Regions from separate parts of the Cohnella candida genome, predicted to be linked through region 3. Evidence: riboswitches for the same ligand, from Rfam matches in the RefSeq annotation. Region 3 holds a riboswitch; each other region holds the start of a gene.
What was found. Region 3 has a riboswitch for cyclic di-GMP ahead of EAV92_RS22050 (DUF192 domain-containing protein). Riboswitches for the same ligand answer to the same signal wherever they lie in the genome.
Positions count from the first base shown of each region.

Region 1: another riboswitch for cyclic di-GMP. It lies ahead of EAV92_RS10450 (sensor domain-containing diguanylate cyclase); the one in region 3 lies ahead of EAV92_RS22050 (DUF192 domain-containing protein).
Region 2: another riboswitch for cyclic di-GMP. It lies ahead of EAV92_RS00770 (PilZ domain-containing protein); the one in region 3 lies ahead of EAV92_RS22050 (DUF192 domain-containing protein).
Region 4: another riboswitch for cyclic di-GMP. It lies ahead of EAV92_RS22635 (hypothetical protein); the one in region 3 lies ahead of EAV92_RS22050 (DUF192 domain-containing protein).

Region 1 covers NZ_CP033433.1:2,199,910-2,203,868, forward strand. Annotated here, with positions in the region: gene EAV92_RS10445 (response regulator) at 1-544, opposite strand, end outside; gene EAV92_RS10450 (sensor domain-containing diguanylate cyclase) at 673-1,521, opposite strand; cyclic di-GMP riboswitch class I at 1,603-1,693, opposite strand; gene EAV92_RS10455 (hypothetical protein) at 1,774-2,310, opposite strand; gene EAV92_RS10460 (alpha/beta hydrolase) at 2,332-3,327, opposite strand; gene EAV92_RS10465 (cold-inducible protein YdjO-related protein) at 3,477-3,701, shown strand; gene EAV92_RS10470 (NAD-dependent epimerase/dehydratase family protein) at 3,865-3,959, opposite strand, start outside.
Region 2 covers NZ_CP033433.1:183,337-187,295, forward strand. Annotated here, with positions in the region: gene EAV92_RS00760 (histidine kinase N-terminal 7TM domain-containing diguanylate cyclase) at 1-1,273, shown strand, start outside; gene EAV92_RS00765 (GGDEF domain-containing protein) at 1,307-1,990, shown strand; cyclic di-GMP riboswitch class I at 2,065-2,155, shown strand; gene EAV92_RS00770 (PilZ domain-containing protein) at 2,265-2,966, shown strand; gene EAV92_RS00775 (O-antigen ligase family protein) at 3,069-3,959, shown strand, end outside.
Region 3 covers NZ_CP033433.1:4,764,126-4,768,084, reverse strand. Annotated here, with positions in the region: gene EAV92_RS22070 (pilus assembly protein TadG-related protein) at 1-47, opposite strand, end outside; gene EAV92_RS22065 (TadE/TadG family type IV pilus assembly protein) at 58-438, opposite strand; gene EAV92_RS22060 (A24 family peptidase) at 435-956, opposite strand; gene EAV92_RS22055 (Flp family type IVb pilin) at 1,048-1,254, opposite strand; gene EAV92_RS22050 (DUF192 domain-containing protein) at 1,280-1,645, opposite strand; cyclic di-GMP riboswitch class I at 1,734-1,826, opposite strand; gene EAV92_RS22045 (hypothetical protein) at 2,692-3,519, shown strand; gene EAV92_RS24660 (hypothetical protein) at 3,619-3,762, shown strand; gene EAV92_RS22040 (DUF421 domain-containing protein) at 3,852-3,959, shown strand, end outside.
Region 4 covers NZ_CP033433.1:4,880,256-4,884,214, forward strand. Annotated here, with positions in the region: gene ctaG (cytochrome c oxidase assembly factor CtaG) at 1-523, shown strand, start outside; gene EAV92_RS22625 (DUF420 domain-containing protein) at 632-1,090, shown strand; gene EAV92_RS22630 (HD-GYP domain-containing protein) at 1,322-2,227, shown strand; cyclic di-GMP riboswitch class I at 2,304-2,389, shown strand; gene EAV92_RS22635 (hypothetical protein) at 2,432-2,719, shown strand; gene EAV92_RS22640 (helix-turn-helix transcriptional regulator) at 2,771-3,766, opposite strand; gene EAV92_RS22645 (hypothetical protein) at 3,842-3,959, shown strand, end outside.

The DNA.
Region 1 (3,959 bases), 2.6 Mb from region 3:
GCAGCTCCGTATAGGGACCCGGCCGAAGCGGATCGATGAGCCGGATGGCGAATTGGCCTCCGCGGTTGTCCACCGCGAAACTGGGTTCATTCGCGGATGCGGTCGACGAGGTATTCTCCCCGTCAACTCGGCGCTCGCCCTTCGACCCGGTTGTACCGCCGGCGCCGCCATCCTCCCGGGATAACGGTTCAAGCTGCTGGCGAACGGCCGCCAGCAGCTTGTCTGCCGTGATCGGTTTGATCAAATAAGTTTTCGCGCCGTTCTCCATTGCTTGGAACAGCATGTTTCTCTGGTCGAATGCGCTGATGACGATAATCCGGGCATCCGGATCTTCCTTCATCAGCCTTTTGACGGTCTCGAGTCCATCCATGACAGGCATCGTAATGTCCATCGTCACGAGGTCGGGACGGTGTTTACGGTAGGCGTGAACGGCTTCTTCCCCATTGGCCGCTTCCGCTGCGATTTCATAGCCCGCCTTCGAGAGAATCGCATTCAGGTTTCTGCGCATGATGGGAGAATCGTCGGTGATGAGAATGCGCTTCAAGGGCAAACCCCGCTTCCATATCTTGTCTCTCTCATTGTATATGGACCGACAAGATGTGACAATGAGGCTAGTCTTAAAAGACTATAAAAAAAAGCGCCGCTTCCCCATGGAAGCGGCGCCGAGCCGTTTCAACCGGCGTATATGCGCACGCCGTGCTTATTCTCCCGTTTGATCTGGTACATCGCGGAATCGGCTCTTTGGATGTATTCCTGCAAAGTCCTAGCCTCGAGGCAGATTCCGACGGAAGCCGAGACCGTCAAAGCCATCTCCCCGATCGGCAGCGGGCGCGACAAGCGGTCCATGAGATGGTCCACCGCCTCAAGCACCGTTTCTTCTCCGGCGTCCGGAAGGAGGATGACGAATTCGTCTCCTGCATATCGGCAGGCTGCCGATTGATGGACGACGGCGATTTCCTTCAGGATGGCGCCGATTTTTCGCAGCACCTCGTCCCCGATCTCGTGGCCGTAGGTATCGTTGATGCTTTTGAAATCGTCCAGATCCAGAAAAACGATCGCTTTCTTCGCATTCGTCGGTAAGTGGTAGAACAAACCCTCCATGTACTTCCTGCGGTACACGCCCGTCAAATCGTCGAAAATCGCGTTTTCCTCCACCTCGATCAAGCGGCTGACCAATTCGGCCATTCTCTCAAGCAATCTCGCATCCTCTCGGGTGAAAGCGTGCTTCCGGTCCAAGGCGCAAAACTGGCCGAATGTCCTGCCGTCCCGAAGGACGATCGGAATGCCCAGGAAGCTGCAAGCGCCGAGTTTTCCCGTAACCGGAAGGGCAAGCGTGTCCCCTTCTTTGACGAGGGTTTCGGATGCATTGTAAACGCTGATCAGCACGTAGGCGCTCTCCTGGGTTGCAGCGACGAAAAACGTATTGGCAGGTATGATTTCCCTTAGCGTCTGGAAAAAGCATTGCACTGCGTCTCGAAGGAGATGGTATTCCGTCGTGATTCCTTCATAACCGTATTCCATTGGAATTTCCCCTTGTCTCACCGCTCCGAAGCGCAAAAAAAGTCCATCCCGAAAGGAATGGACATGGCAAAGCCCACCTCTTTCGGTAACCCGGCCGCCTTAGAAACTCCATCGTTTCCTTAGGCCCGAGGTTTTGCGTCCTCGCTTTTCAGCAAGTTTGCCTTTTCGCTTCGGATGGTTCGCGTATCGTGGTTCGTGAATCACGTATCGTTCCGGCGTTCATTATTACCCGTCCGCTTGATGAATGAAACGCTACCCGCGTACGAATCGAACAAAATGTACGGGCTTCGTCCGGATGAATCCGGCAATCCGACGAGATACATCGGGTGCCAGCTCCCGGAACCGCTCGAAAGCATGCGAGAAAATAGGCTGTAATGCCGGGTCCGAATACAGCTCGCCCGGATCGAGATCGTTCTCCCCGTTTTCTTCCTCTTGACCGGCCGCCCTCTTCCTCAGCGATCTTTCCAGCTCTTCCAGCAAGAGGACGAGAGCTTCGTCGCCGAAAAACCGAAGGGAATGCCGGATATTCGCCCAGATGCGCGCCTGCGGGAGAAAATAGCAGGTCCACCAGCGGAAGTCGTCGGCGGACACGATTACGTGATCGTAATAGACCCGGAACCAGAACAGGGCTTGCTGGCCTGGGGTGAGCCGCTCGAAGAGACCCGCATGGAAGTTCTCTCCCGGCGTTCCCGATTCCTTGTACGCCGCGATGACCGTACGCACGCATGCCGTCACCAGCGTATCGTCATCCAGGGCGTCGAAGGTGCGTTTATCCATTTCCGTCAGCACGCGGATCTCCTGCCCTTCTCCTTACGATGGGATTCCGGCATAGAAGCGCAGGTAATCCTCGATATGGCTTTTCCAATACGTCCGGCTGTGGTTGCCGCTGCCCAAGTGGTACTCCGACGGAATTCCGCGGGCTTGCAATGCGTCGTACAGCTGGGACGTGCCGACGTACAGTTTGTAGTCGTCTTTATCCCCGCAGTCGAGATAGACGGACATCCCGGAGAGATCCGCCGTGCGGGCGAGCTGGACCGGATCTCTGCGCTTCCGTTCCGCCGCGGTCGGATACAGCCACGATTTCATCCGCGGCACGCTCGACCAATCCGTCCACAGCGCCGGGCTGTGGCCGCCGACTTTGGAGAAGAGATCGGGATGCCGGAAAGCGATATGCAAGCTCGCGAACCCGCCCATGGAATAGCCGCCGATATAACGGCTTTTCTTACTGGCTTCGGTGCTGTAATGCGAATCCACGTAGCCGATGACGTCATGTACCATATAATCTTCGTAGCGCCCATAGTAACGGGAATGCACCGGATCCTTCGGAGTCTCCAGCCGATAGGCGTCGGAAGAATTGAGACCGTAGCTGTTGTCCATTTCCGGAGCGACGATGATCAGCGGCTCGATGCTGCCGTCCTCTATCAAACGGTCGGCCGCTTTATCCGTCTGCATCTCCGGCATCCAGGCGGACTCGGTTCCGAAATATCCGTGAAGCAAATAGAGAACGGGATAACGGCGGCTGGCGTCGTAGCCCGGCGGTAAGTAAATCTGCAGACGCTTGTCCGCGTTTAACGCTTTGCTGTGGAATTTCACCTTTTCCAATCGCGAGGGAGAGGGCGGCTTCGATCGGGACGTCTGCTCAGACGCCGTTGCGGAAGGAGCCGAAGGTACGGAAACCGCCGGCGTCGAAACCGCTGTCTGGGAAGAGGCGGCGGTCTGCGCCGCAGGCTGGCCGTCCGATGCTCCGCAACCGGCCGCAAAACCGAACAGGACGACCGCTCCCGCCGCGATCCATAATTTTCTCATTCCCCGCACTCCCCCGCATCGATCCTCAACTGAAAAAAAGCTGACTCCAGTGTATCAAAGTCCGCTTCGTTTTTACAATTTTCGATTCGTGCTGCGCCGTTTAGGAACCCGACGCTCGGGGAAATTTACTTCGGTGGAGGTGGTCACACGTGGATTCCGAAACGCCGAAGCCCGATACGGCGCCCGTGCCGATATGGAGATGCGTGAACCCGGAATGCAAAGTATGGGTCCGCGACGAGCTGGCGGCTTCCGATGCGCCGGCGTGTCCCATGTGCCAGGGGAAGATGATCCGGGGGATCAAGCATTTGCCGAAGCTGATCAAGAAGCATAAAACGGAGCGCAAGAAGAAAGACGAAACTCCCTGGCTTTCCTGACTCAACAAAAAAAGACCAAGCCAAGGACCCGGTTCTGAGATGACTGTCATGCGGGCTGGGTGCCTTGGCTTGGATTACTTCTTATGATAAGAGACAATAGGCCGTTTGTAACCGAAAAAGTAATGGCGCGACCGCGCAAAAAATAAAGGTGCGGTTCCGCGCATTACGGCGAGTTCCCGCGCGGACCGTCTTCCGGCGGGTTGCGTCCCCCCGCAAAAGCCAGCATTTCCTCCGTCATCTTTTCCAGCGTGAAGCGGG
Region 2 (3,959 bases), 710 kb from region 3:
CCATCACGAGTACGGCCCGTTTTTCTGGCTGCTCGTGGTCGTGGAGTTCCTCTATTTCATCATCGCGCTTCTGATCATGTTCCACGCATTGAAATCCGTCCATTCGCTGAATCAGCGCAAGCAGCTCGCGATCGCCGTCATCGGCATTTTCGTATTGACCGGTTTCAGCGTGCTGGACCTGCTGATCAACGTGCTGCTGGCTCCCTGGCTGCCGGTCATTCCGGGGATGATGTCCCTCGGCATCCTGCTGTCGGATTGCTGCTTCGTCGTCGCCATCTACCGGTACGGCATGTTCGACATCCTCAGCATGGCCCAGCGGGATATCTTCTCGCACATGACCATGGGGATCATCGTCGTGGACGAAAACGGCAAAGTGCTGGAAGTGAACCGGGGCGCCGCTCCGTTCGTCCATACGGCCAAGGGCGACGTGTTCGAGATGGAGAAATTCCTGTCTCCGCTGCACACGCAGGGAGAAGTTAATGAATTTCTGTATAAATACCGAAATAATCCTCAAGAGCGCATGCAAACCGAAATTACGCTCGCCGACAACATGACCCGCCACGTGACCATCCAGATTTCCCCGGTGCTGGACGACCGCAAATCGCTGATCGGGCGCGTGATCACGTTTCACGACGTCACGGAGCTGCGCAAGCTGGTCGACGAGATGAACCGGAAGAACGAAGCGCTGCACGAAAGGAACCTCGAGCTGGTCACGATCCAGGAAGAGCTGTTCCGGGTCAACCAGAAGCTCGAGCAGATGGCCATTACCGACGGCCTGACCGGCTGTTACAACCGGCGGTACCTCATGCAGCAGCTGGAGCACGAAGTGCTGCTGAACATGCGTTACCGGATTCCGTTCTCCGTGTTTCTGTTCGATATCGACCATTTCAAGCAGATCAACGACCGCCACGGCCATCTGGTCGGGGACGAAGTCATCAAGAGCACCGCCGAAATCGTGCGGGACAAGCTCCGGAGAACCGATATTCTCGCCCGGTACGGAGGCGAGGAATTCACGATTTACCTGCCGCATACGGGACGGGAGCAGGCGGAGCTGCTGGCGGAACGGATCATGTACGCCATTAACCATAACGAAGTGGCGGCCGGCTCCGAGAACGTCAAGATCACCATCAGCATGGGCATCGTGACGGAGGACGGAGACGATATCCGCTTCGAAGATCCCAAGGAATATTTGCGGGAAGTGTTTGCCCGCGCGGACTCCGCGCTGTATAAAGCGAAAAACGGTGGAAGAAACCGGGTCGTACTGGCCCATTAACGAAGTTCAGTTCGTCGTGTCGGAGGTGTCGGGATGAGACGTTTGGGACTATCGCTGGGGATCGGGTTGTCGATCGCGTTCAGCGCGGCCGTTACGGCCGTGCATCTCGCTTGGGGAAGCGGCCCGGATCAGGCGGTTACCGCGGCGTGGATCGGGCTTGCTTTCCTTGCGATCACGGTGCCTCTCGGTTGTTTTTTCGGCGTCCAATACGACAAGCTGAGAGGTTGGGCGGAGCGCGACACGCTGACCGGCGCCTGTACGCGCCGGTTCCTGCAGACCGGTTACCCGAGGCTCGTCGCGCAGGCGGACCGCAGACGCAAGCGGATGTCGGTGCTGCTCGTCGACGTGAACGATTTCAAGGCCGTCAACGACACGCTCGGACACGCGAAGGGCGACGAATTGCTCCGCAAACTCGCGTGCGGACTGATGAACGCATCCCGTCACGGCGAGATCGTGGGACGTTGGGGCGGCGACGAATTCCTGCTTCTATGCCCGTACGGCGACCGTTCGGCGCTCGAGGCGCTGAACCGGGCGATCTCGGAGCAGATCGCAGGCATTTCGGCGCAATGGAACCGGCCTTTGTCGGTATCGGTCGGAACGGCGGTCTACCCGGATGACGGAAGGGTGCTCGACGAGCTCGTGCAAGCGGCCGACCGAGGCATGTATGCCGACAAGCACCGTCGCAAGGAAGTTGTCCAGCAGCGGCTGAAAGCATAAAGAAACCGGGAAAAAAGTCTTACGCAAATAGACATGCATGTGGTAATATAGAATCAATATGACAGACTTGAGACGTCGATAATTGGCAAACTTGCCGAAAGGCAAGGACGCAAAGCTACAGGGTCTAACGTTCGCTCGTCGAACTACGACAGCCTGGCTGCCGAATCGTCCCGTACACCGTACATAGGGATTTTGGCGAACAGGCTGCTTCCGATCGGGAGCCGCCTTTTTATTTTACATAGACAAAGTGAGATAGGGAAAGGTGGTCGCTGGCATGAGAAACGGTTGGAGCTCGCAGGCCGGCCTGGCGAGCGCGAACGGGGATCTGCTTCCGCTGAATGTCCTGCTGCATTGCCGGACGGTGGTGGAATCGCAAAATTTCGTAACGACCGGCCTGATGACGCACGTCGAAGGCGAGTTGTTCGAGGTGGAGCTCAGCGAGTTCGAATCATTCGAGCTGGGCGAGAAAGTCAAACTGACGATTTACACGCCGGCGGGCATCCAGACGTTTCCGTCTACCATTTTCGCGAAATACGAAGGCGCGATCGCGCTCATCCAGCCTCCCGAGGTGCATAAGAAATTCGAGGAGAAGCGCGAGCATCCCCGCGTTGAAGTCAGCGGCAGCGTGCAGCTCGTCGACGTTTTGGATAAGGAAGGCAATCCGGTCGAAGTGACCCTGCGGAATATCAGCGTATCCGGCATCGCATTCGAGGCGCCGGACCTGCCGGCGTTTACGAAGGAAGCCACAATGAAAGCGACCGTCGGTCTCGGCTTCGAGTTCAATTGCGAGCTGGAAATCGTGAGAAGGGATCGCCAGGAAGAAGGCTTGATGTGCGGCGCGAAAATGAAGCTGCTGGAGCCCGATATGCTGCGTCCCCTGCGCGCGTTGATCCTTCGCCAGCAGGTGGAGCGGAACGTCCGCACCCGCAAAGAGAACGAGAACAAGAAGCATACCGCCGTTTTCAAAAAAGCTTGATCGGTTAAGGTCGTCCATATTGCTCAATTCCGGCAGGTCCTTCATACTGGACCTGTCGTTTTTCGTGTTTACGGCATGCGTAGATTCGGAGGATTCAGGATCGTGAGAAAGTTCGGTCATTTCGCCGCTGCGGCGGTGTTGGCGGGATTGCTCGGGTGGTCGGCCTGGCGATTTGGGCTGTTTTACGACGATGACGCGTATTCGGCCGAGCTCCTCGTATTCGCCGCCGTGCTGGCGGGATTGCCATGGGTTGTGTGGGGCCGTAAGGAATCCTTGCCTGCCGCGGCTTTGTTTCCGCTGGGCGTGGCTGCTTGTTACGGCATCACCCTGCTGATGGGTCCCGCTTCCTACTCCGGAACGGTAGATTCGATGCTTCGGTGGACGGCGTTTGCCGGCTGGCTGACTTTGTTGTCCTTGTGGGGGAAGAAGCCCGGTCATCGGGGATGGGGAGAAGCGGCCATTCAGGCAATAGGTTTGTTCCTGCTCGTCGGAGGCTGGCTGGGTTGGTTCGGATGGCTGTCTTTTCCCGAGATCGTGCTCCGATTCGACGACCCCGAATTGTCCGCGACCGGCGTTCGTCTGGCCGGATTCCTGCAGTATTCTAACGCGTACGCCGCGGTTTTGGCTTTCTTCTTGCTGCGGCAATGGCAGGGATGGGCGGGGGCCGGCAAGCTGAGGGCGATCGCGGCGAGCTTGTCCGCCATTCCCTATGCGGGGGCGATCGCGTTAACCGAATCCAGGGGAGCGATTGCCGCTCTGCTGGCCGGATTCGTGCTGGCGCTGGTTTTCGCGGACGGGCGCAGGGAGAGGGGAAAACTGCTGCTCGTCGCGTGTTGGACGCTGCTTGGCGGCTGCGCGGCCGCGGGCGGTGCGCTTCGCGCCGTCGCCGCCGGCGGCTCTTGGGGCTGGTTGACGGCAGGTGTACTCGTTGCCGGAGCCGGCGCTCTGTATGGCTTGTGGCTGTGGACTTCACGGCGGGGAAAAGGGGAAGGC
Region 3 (3,959 bases):
GTGCTGCCTCGCTCGTCCCTCAGTCTGTTCAACGCGGATCGTAACATGGTTCTCCTCCTATTCCACCCGAATCGTGGAGTCCGCCGAAAGAACCGGGGCCGGGATGATTTCCGTGAGGAGCGGCGTAATGAGCGGCAGCGAGTACGTCAGGGTGACCTTTACATCCTGGCCCGACTTGCGGGTTGATTCCTGCGGCGTAATGGTCACTTTCAACGTAGAGGAGCTGCCCACCCTGACGTGGTTCTTCGCGTAGGCCGCGATGTCCGCGTCGCCTTTCCCCAGTCCGCCGAGCCGCACCGTCTCCTGCGCCGTCATGTTCAAACTGACGTACGCGAACAGCAGCCGTCCGAGATCGACGATTCCGCAAATCAAGAGCAGCAGCAGCGGAAGCATCAGGGCGAATTCCACGAGCGACTGTCCCTTCTGTTCCTTGATCATGCCGCCCCCCATCCTTTCAGCGCCAGGCAGAGGACCGCACCGCCCGCGATGGCGACTCCGTACGGGTAAGTGATGGATCCGGCGGTCCCGTCACCGCCTCTCATAACCGGGAACACCTTCATCCGAAGGCAAAAACAAACGAAACCCAGATACTGCATGCGCGCGCGCAGTCCTTCGTGTAACAACCAAACCCCGATCGCGATCACGGCGCCAATCAGCGCCATGTAGACGGCGGATTCGAGCACGAAGGCCATTCCCTTCAACATTCCGACCAGCGCCAGCATTTTAACGTCGCCCGCGCCCATTCCGCCCATGAGATAGGGGATTAGCAAAATGCCCAGGCCGACGAGGAAGCCGAGCAAGCCTTCAGCCAAACCGCTCCAGCCCCGCTGGCAAGCGTGAATGAGCAGCGCGGCGGCAAGCGATGGGAAAATGACGGCGTTGTAAATTTTCCGGTTTTTCAAGTCGGTCGCCACGCAGATCGCGGCAGCCGACAGCAATACGGCATTCGTCCACACGTCCGGTCCTCCTCGGAAAATGTCGTTCCGGCGGATAAAAGAAGGCCATACGCGAAGTCACGTATGGCCTTCCGACCGCTTATCGGATCCGTTACGGCGCCGGGGACGGGGTCGTTCCCATACGCGTCACGCCGTTGTTGACCGTGGTTTCCGCGTTGTTGAACAGCGCGATGATATGGTCACGCAGCAGAATCAGAGCGGCGACGACCGCCACCGCGATCAGGCCGAGCACGAGACCGTATTCCGTCATGCCTTGTCCTTCCTCTTGCTTCAGCAATCCCATCAGTTTTTTCATCATTTTGTTTCCTCCTCGTTTAATGGGGTTAAGTAATGGATAAATCGCTAAGTTCTTCGAATATGGCGGTATGTCCCAACTGGACTTCTTCACGGGTCAGCGTACCCGCCGGCAATTCGACGACCGAGCGGGTTTTCCGGAAGGAAATCCCGATGTTGCCCGGCTTAAGGCCATGCTCCATTCCGACGATCTTGCCCTCGGCATCCAGGTGCAGCACGTCCACCGGATATTTCATGAAGAAAGAATGGACCGCCCTGCAGGGCTGAATATGAAGGCCGGATCCTTCCGACAGAGACGGCGTCAGCATCAACCCGCGAAACCTTCGGAAAAACGTGTCCGCTTTTTCGATCCGCAAGCCCAGCTGCCGTCCGGTCTCCCGGATGACCAGCATCATGCGGTTCTCGCACCTCCAATCCCACGAAAAATAACCCGCCTTTTCCCGAAAGGGGGGTTCCCTAAAATAAAGAGAGCTCCCCGGATCTTTCGGCAGCTGGCTGGCGTAACGCGCCTTCATCGCGTCCTTAGCCCCTGTAGCTTTGCGTCGCCCGCTTTCGCGGGGTTTGCCTTTATCGAGACCCGGAGGAGCTTTGAGTTCGGCTCACCGGTTCGATGTGATTTCATCATAGCCCGATACATAATCTTCCTGAAATCCGACGTAAATATCAATTTTCTGAACATTTCGATATGTATAACGACAGGGATTGCCAGCGTATTTGGAGTAGGCCTGTCGTCCTGAAAAAGCGCATTTGGACCTAGTATGATGCTTGCTTGTTGGGTATTGATGCGCAGTTTTCATCCGATAACTTATAGAATTCACAAAATATTGAATTCTAGAAAGTTTATGTTTATCTGTGACTCCAGCCCCCTCCCCACCCGGACTAGGGAACTATCGCATCGTTGCGCCGTGATTGCGCCGAAATAGTCTCCCACAGAGACTATTTTGCTCTCTGCACCATGTTCCCACCGAAATAACGCGCCACAGAGACTATTTTGCTCGCTTCACCATGTTCCCGCTGAAATAACGCGCCACAGAGACTATTTTGCATGCTGCACCATGTTCCCGCTGAAATAGTCTCCCACAGAGACTAATTTGCTCGTCGCATCGTGTTCCCGCTGAAATAAGTAAAATACGTATACTTAAACCCTCTCGCACTCCCAACATCCGCCGAATTAAGTAAATCACATTTACTTAAACCCTCTCGCACTCCCACCATCCACCCACTTAAGTAAACCACGTTTACTTATGTGTTAATCCGGACGCCCACCACTCGCATCAAACGAACAAACGTTCCGCTGTTCTCTTGACACGACCGACTCCAGCGGGTTATAGTGGACGAAAATCAATGAACGCGCACCGGGAAGCACCCGTAAGCCAGGCTCAACAGCCTCGCTTGCGGGTGTTTTTTCGTTTTCCGGGCGCGCGAAAGGAGACCTTCGCTTATGAACGTCAAGCCGCTCATCACGAAAGCCTGGATTTGGTCATCGTTCCTTTTGATTTTGGCGACTGCCTTAGCCGCCCCTCCCGCTTGGGCCGCTTCACCGGATTTCACCGACTCCCAGAAGAAGGAGTACGAACGGACGCTTGCCGCGGCTGACGATACTTGGGGACCCAAACTGAAGCAGCAGCACTTGGATTACGTGGCGTTAAAACAGTCCGCTCTGGAATGGGAGCAGAAGGTTTCCGATCTCCATTACCGCAGCGAAGAGAAGCTGACGACGCTGCGCAAACGCATCCAGCAGATTGACGCGGACAAGCTCGCCAAGCTCAAAGCGGATGCCGAGCAGACGAAGAGCAGGCACCAGAAGCTGTTCGACCTCTACCGCAGCGCCAACCAACAGCTGGCTGCCGCGCGGAAAGTGAAGAACAAGACGCTGACCGCCCTGTTCCAAGCCCAGTCCGATGCCTACAAAATCCCCGTCCAGCTCGCCCGCCAGGAAATCAAAAACAAAGACGCCGCTTACCAGCAAGCCAGAAAGGCGACGTCCGCGAAAATGAAGAAGATCCGCGACGAACTTTCCGCGGTCTCCCCTCTTCAAGTGCAGATCCGAGCTTTGAAGAGCGCACTGAAAGCCCCGAAAGACAGCCAGTCGACGGTTTGGAGAAGCTTCACTCAGTCCCTCTCCAAACGCGACGCCAAACTGTCCGCCGGCTTGCTCGGCTCCGTGAATACCGCCACGCGGCAAATCGTCGAGCAGCATCGGAAAATGTACGAGCTGGAGGGACGGATTGCGGAAGTGATCCGGAAAGCGGAGGGCATGCTGGTTTAAAAGCACTGCCAGGCCACCCTCCACCACATCAATAAAAAACGGATCAATAAGCCATACTGTACAAGAACGAGTGCCAAGCTGACTTCCGAGGTGACGAACATGACGGGACGAAACAACCATCCGGATAACGACGGGCCTGCCGCTTCCCCCTCCCGCCTGGACCAATTCGGGGACAAGCGCTCCGAGCATGCGGGTGACAGACCCAAAAAGCCGAAGCCGTCCTCTAACGCGAACAAGTGCTAACACGCTCCGACTCCCGGCCCGTTAACGGCCGGGAGTTTCGTTTTTTGGGCCATAATAAAGATATACATAGCCGACAGGGGGGCTCAGCCATGTACAATTTCGCATATGAGGCTGTGGTGGTCGTCGTCTTCGGCTTGGCCGCTCTTCGATTGGCCGGCAAAAAAGCGATCGCGGAAATGACGACGCTCGAAATGATC
Region 4 (3,959 bases), 120 kb from region 3:
GTTTAACTTGATGTTCTCGTTCTACCACATGCCGAACGTACACGACTGGATCATGGTGCATACGACGATCCACGGATTTTTCTATTTCGCGCTGCTCGTCGCCGCCATGATGAACTGGTGGCATATCACGTATCCGGTCAAGGAATGGGCACGCCTTTCCCCGCTCTGGCGGCTCGGCTACATTTTCTCCAACGGGATGATCCTGACGCCGGCGTGCGTGCTGATTATTTTCGCGAGCGAGCCGTTGTTTGCCGTGTACAGCGATCCTAACGTATGGGCGCAGGCGATGCGGTACTGCGTGTCCGGGGATCCGGCGGCGCTGCTATCCCAGTTCAAGGGAGGACCGGCATTTTTCAACTTGATGACGGCCCAAGAGGACCAACAGCTCGGCGGCATCATCATGAAATTCCTGCAGGAGTTCATGAATATCGGGTCGTTGTTCGTCATCTTCATGAGATGGTACCGTCAAGAGCGGGACAAGGAAGACCAGCCCGGACTGGACGACGCGGCGGGAGCGATCTAAAAAGCAACAATATGTGACGCTTCGCCGCTTGGCGTTGTGGACGGCTGGCCGGAGTTGTACAATGATGGGAGTCGTAGAAAATCGGTCGATTGGACGGGTGGTTCCCTCATGGATTGGTACAACGTTTTGCCGGCGATCAGCACGTCGTTCATTGCGCTAAGCGCGATTTTGGTCGCGATCGGATGGAACTTGATTTTGCGGAAGAAGAGAGAGGCGCACCGGAAAGTCATGCTTGCGGCAGCGGCGGCAGCTCTGATTTTCTTCATCATCTATTTGTCCCGTACCATCTTCGTAGGGAATACGGAATGGGGCGGGCCGGACAGTTTGAAGCCGATCTATCTCGTCTTCCTGCTGTTCCATATCGTACTCGCGGCAGTTGCGGCGGTATTCGGCATCACGACGATCGCGCTGGCCTTCCGCCAGAAGTTCGCAAAGCACCGCAAATGGGGCCGCGTCACCGCGACGATCTGGTTCGTCACCGCGATTACGGGAGTGACGGTGTACTTCCTGCTGTATCAGTTTTATCCGGGCGGACATACCAAGCCGGTCATCGACGCCATTTTCTAAAATGCTGTTAGCGGACAAGCCAGTCTCCATTATGGAGGCTGGCTTTTTTACACCTGCTCCGCTGTTTTGAAGCGTTAACCTTTAACCAGGTTGAATAGTGGCTGTGGTCCGCAGACAGCCGACCTGTCGGTAACGGCTGACGCTCGCTCCCGATTTCTGTATTATCTCCCTTCCCACGCCCTTCGAGTGTTATACTGAAAACAAAAAAGTCACCGTGAGGATGTGAGGGACATGGGGATCAGCATCATTCGGAATGGCGAATTCATCGAGAGCGTATCCACCAAAGGCGCCGTCCTATCCCTGGTCGCTTCCGGCGACGGTACGGAGATCATTCACCACAAACTGGAGGCCGGGTACAAAGTTTGGGTCGCTCCAGAGGAAGGCTGGATGGCGCTGGAACACGCGCATATTCTCTCCGGAGAGTTGGTTTGGAAGAAGTCGGACGGAGACGTCGTGCTCGGGCCAGGGGACTCCATTACCGCTCATATGGTTACCGAAATGGCCCTGTTTATCGCTTCGACGGAAACCGAGTTTCTCTATATCGTTTCACGCCCTTATTTTCATAATTACAGCGGTTCCGTCCAGAAGTATTTCGATCTAGCGGTGAAAATCGAAGAAAAAGACGGCTACACCTCCGACCACTGCGATCGGATCAAACGGCTGTCTTTGCTGGTCGGAGAGAAAATGGGACTCTCCCACTATGAACTCTTTATCCTCAATATGGCCGGCTTTCTTCACGATATCGGCAAAACGCAAATCCCGGAGCACATTCTCAACAAACCCGAAAAGTTAACGGATGACGAGTACGAGCAGATGAAGCTGCACACGACATTCGGCAAAGAAATGCTTCAAGAAACGGGCATGCCCGATTTGCGAATCGTCGGAGAGGTGGTCGAGCAGCATCATGAGCGGTTCGACGGCAAAGGCTATCCCCACGGATTGAAGGGGGATCAGATTTCCAAGCTGGCGGCCATCATCTCGATCGTCGATGCCTATGACGCGATGACGATAGACCGCGTTTATCAGAAAGGACGGCCGCGGGAGGCCGCTTTGCAAGAAATCGAGCGGTGCAGCGGTACGATGTTTCATCCGGAAATCGTCAAAGTCTTTTTATCGCTAGGAGATCAATTGACGTAATCGAATTGACTTATTCGATAAAAATCGATATAGTAAACAAGCAAGTAATGGTAATCCTTTGAGAGAATTGAGCACTTCCCGATAATGGCAAACTTATCGAAAGATAAGGGCGCAAAACTACAGGGCCTTCCCGTCGAAGACGAATGGCAGCCAGTTGTCGAAAGAGGCGCTTTTTATTTTACGAACAACCGGAGGTGAAACGAAATGAAACGCACGCTGCTGATCGGCACAGTCCTTCTGGCTTGCCAGATGCTGTTTGCGGGAATGGCCGGCGCTGCAACGTATTCTTCTTCCAGCGATAAATACGTGAATCTCAATCTTCCTTTATCTCTTCCGAAGTTAGACACGGGCAGCCTGACGTTTAACACGCAACAATCGCTCTACAACAACGTGATCAACCCGACCGGCCTCTCTTACAACTACTACTATTACTGGGTTACGGTGAACGGAGATCCGGTTCTCGCCCTCGATCCTTTTAAAATCACGAACTGAAAAACTACCGCAGGCGCTGTCCTGGCGGTAGTTTTTTCTTTGTGAAACGTCTTATAACGTTGGCGGCACCCCTAAACGCTCATTCAAAATCACTCGCAGCTCATCGGGAATCCGTTCAAACGCGACCCCTTTCCCCAAAAACAAAAGCCAGTCCGCATAATAAGCCAGCGCCTCCTCATCCGTCACATCCAACTGAACATTGAAAATCCCGCTCGATTGGAACATCCCGGTAAAGGACAAAACGATTCCCGGCGGGTGCAAACGTTTAAAACGCTGAATCCCCCTCGCATCAAGCTTCACGACAAGATTGGCGTTACGTGCGATAAGCAATTTTTTGCTCAAAATCTCTTGCTCGGACCCCTTCATCTCTTTCTCGGCAATGGCCGAATCCCGCAGCATTTCAACCGGCAAATAACGAAACTCATCCGTATCCAAATCATAAACCTCGACCAGCCACTGAGCGTTAGAGTTGAAAATATGCAGCAAATAAACATCCATCAACTGCGGCCAGCCGGGGCTCTGCTCATAAGTCAAACGCAAGTGTTTATCCCGCATGGCAAGCGATATCAGCTGGTTCAATTCCGCAGGCGCCGCGTCATCCAGCTCTAGGAGATTCGGATTGGCGGGATTCGTATTTTCAAAAAGCAAGATACGATTCAGCTCGATCAGCTCGTCTTGCTGGGTTTGCGGCGCGATGCCGATGAGTTTTTCCGTGATGGAACGGCGATTTTGCAGATAAGGCAGCTGCGAATTTTTCGACGCGATAAAGCTGATAAAAATCGCCCTCAGTTCATCAGGCGTAAATCGGACGGAGGGCAGATACTGATTTTGCATGACGAAGTAGCCGCCGCCGCGGCCCAGTTCGGTCGTCAGCGGAAAACCCATCTCCTGAATCTCGTTAATGTCGCGGATCGCCGTCGCGCGGGAAATCTTGAACTCCCGCTGGATCTCGGCAATCGTGAAATGCGCGCGGTTATTGATATAGCGTATGATCAGGTTTACTCGTTCTGTTTTCTTCATGCTTTTATTGTAGCTTTGATTTTTCATAAAAGGTATCATTTTTTGATACATTCGGAATTTAGAATCAATCTTGTAAAATAAAACCTCAAAGGAGAGAATAAGATGTCTGACTACTCCATCAAAACGATCACGGAAAACTACAAAATGACGGCTTACGGTGTTTTGCTTGAAGACTTCAACGATTGGGCGGGCAATGCGGCAAAAACGGCAGCGAAAAAAG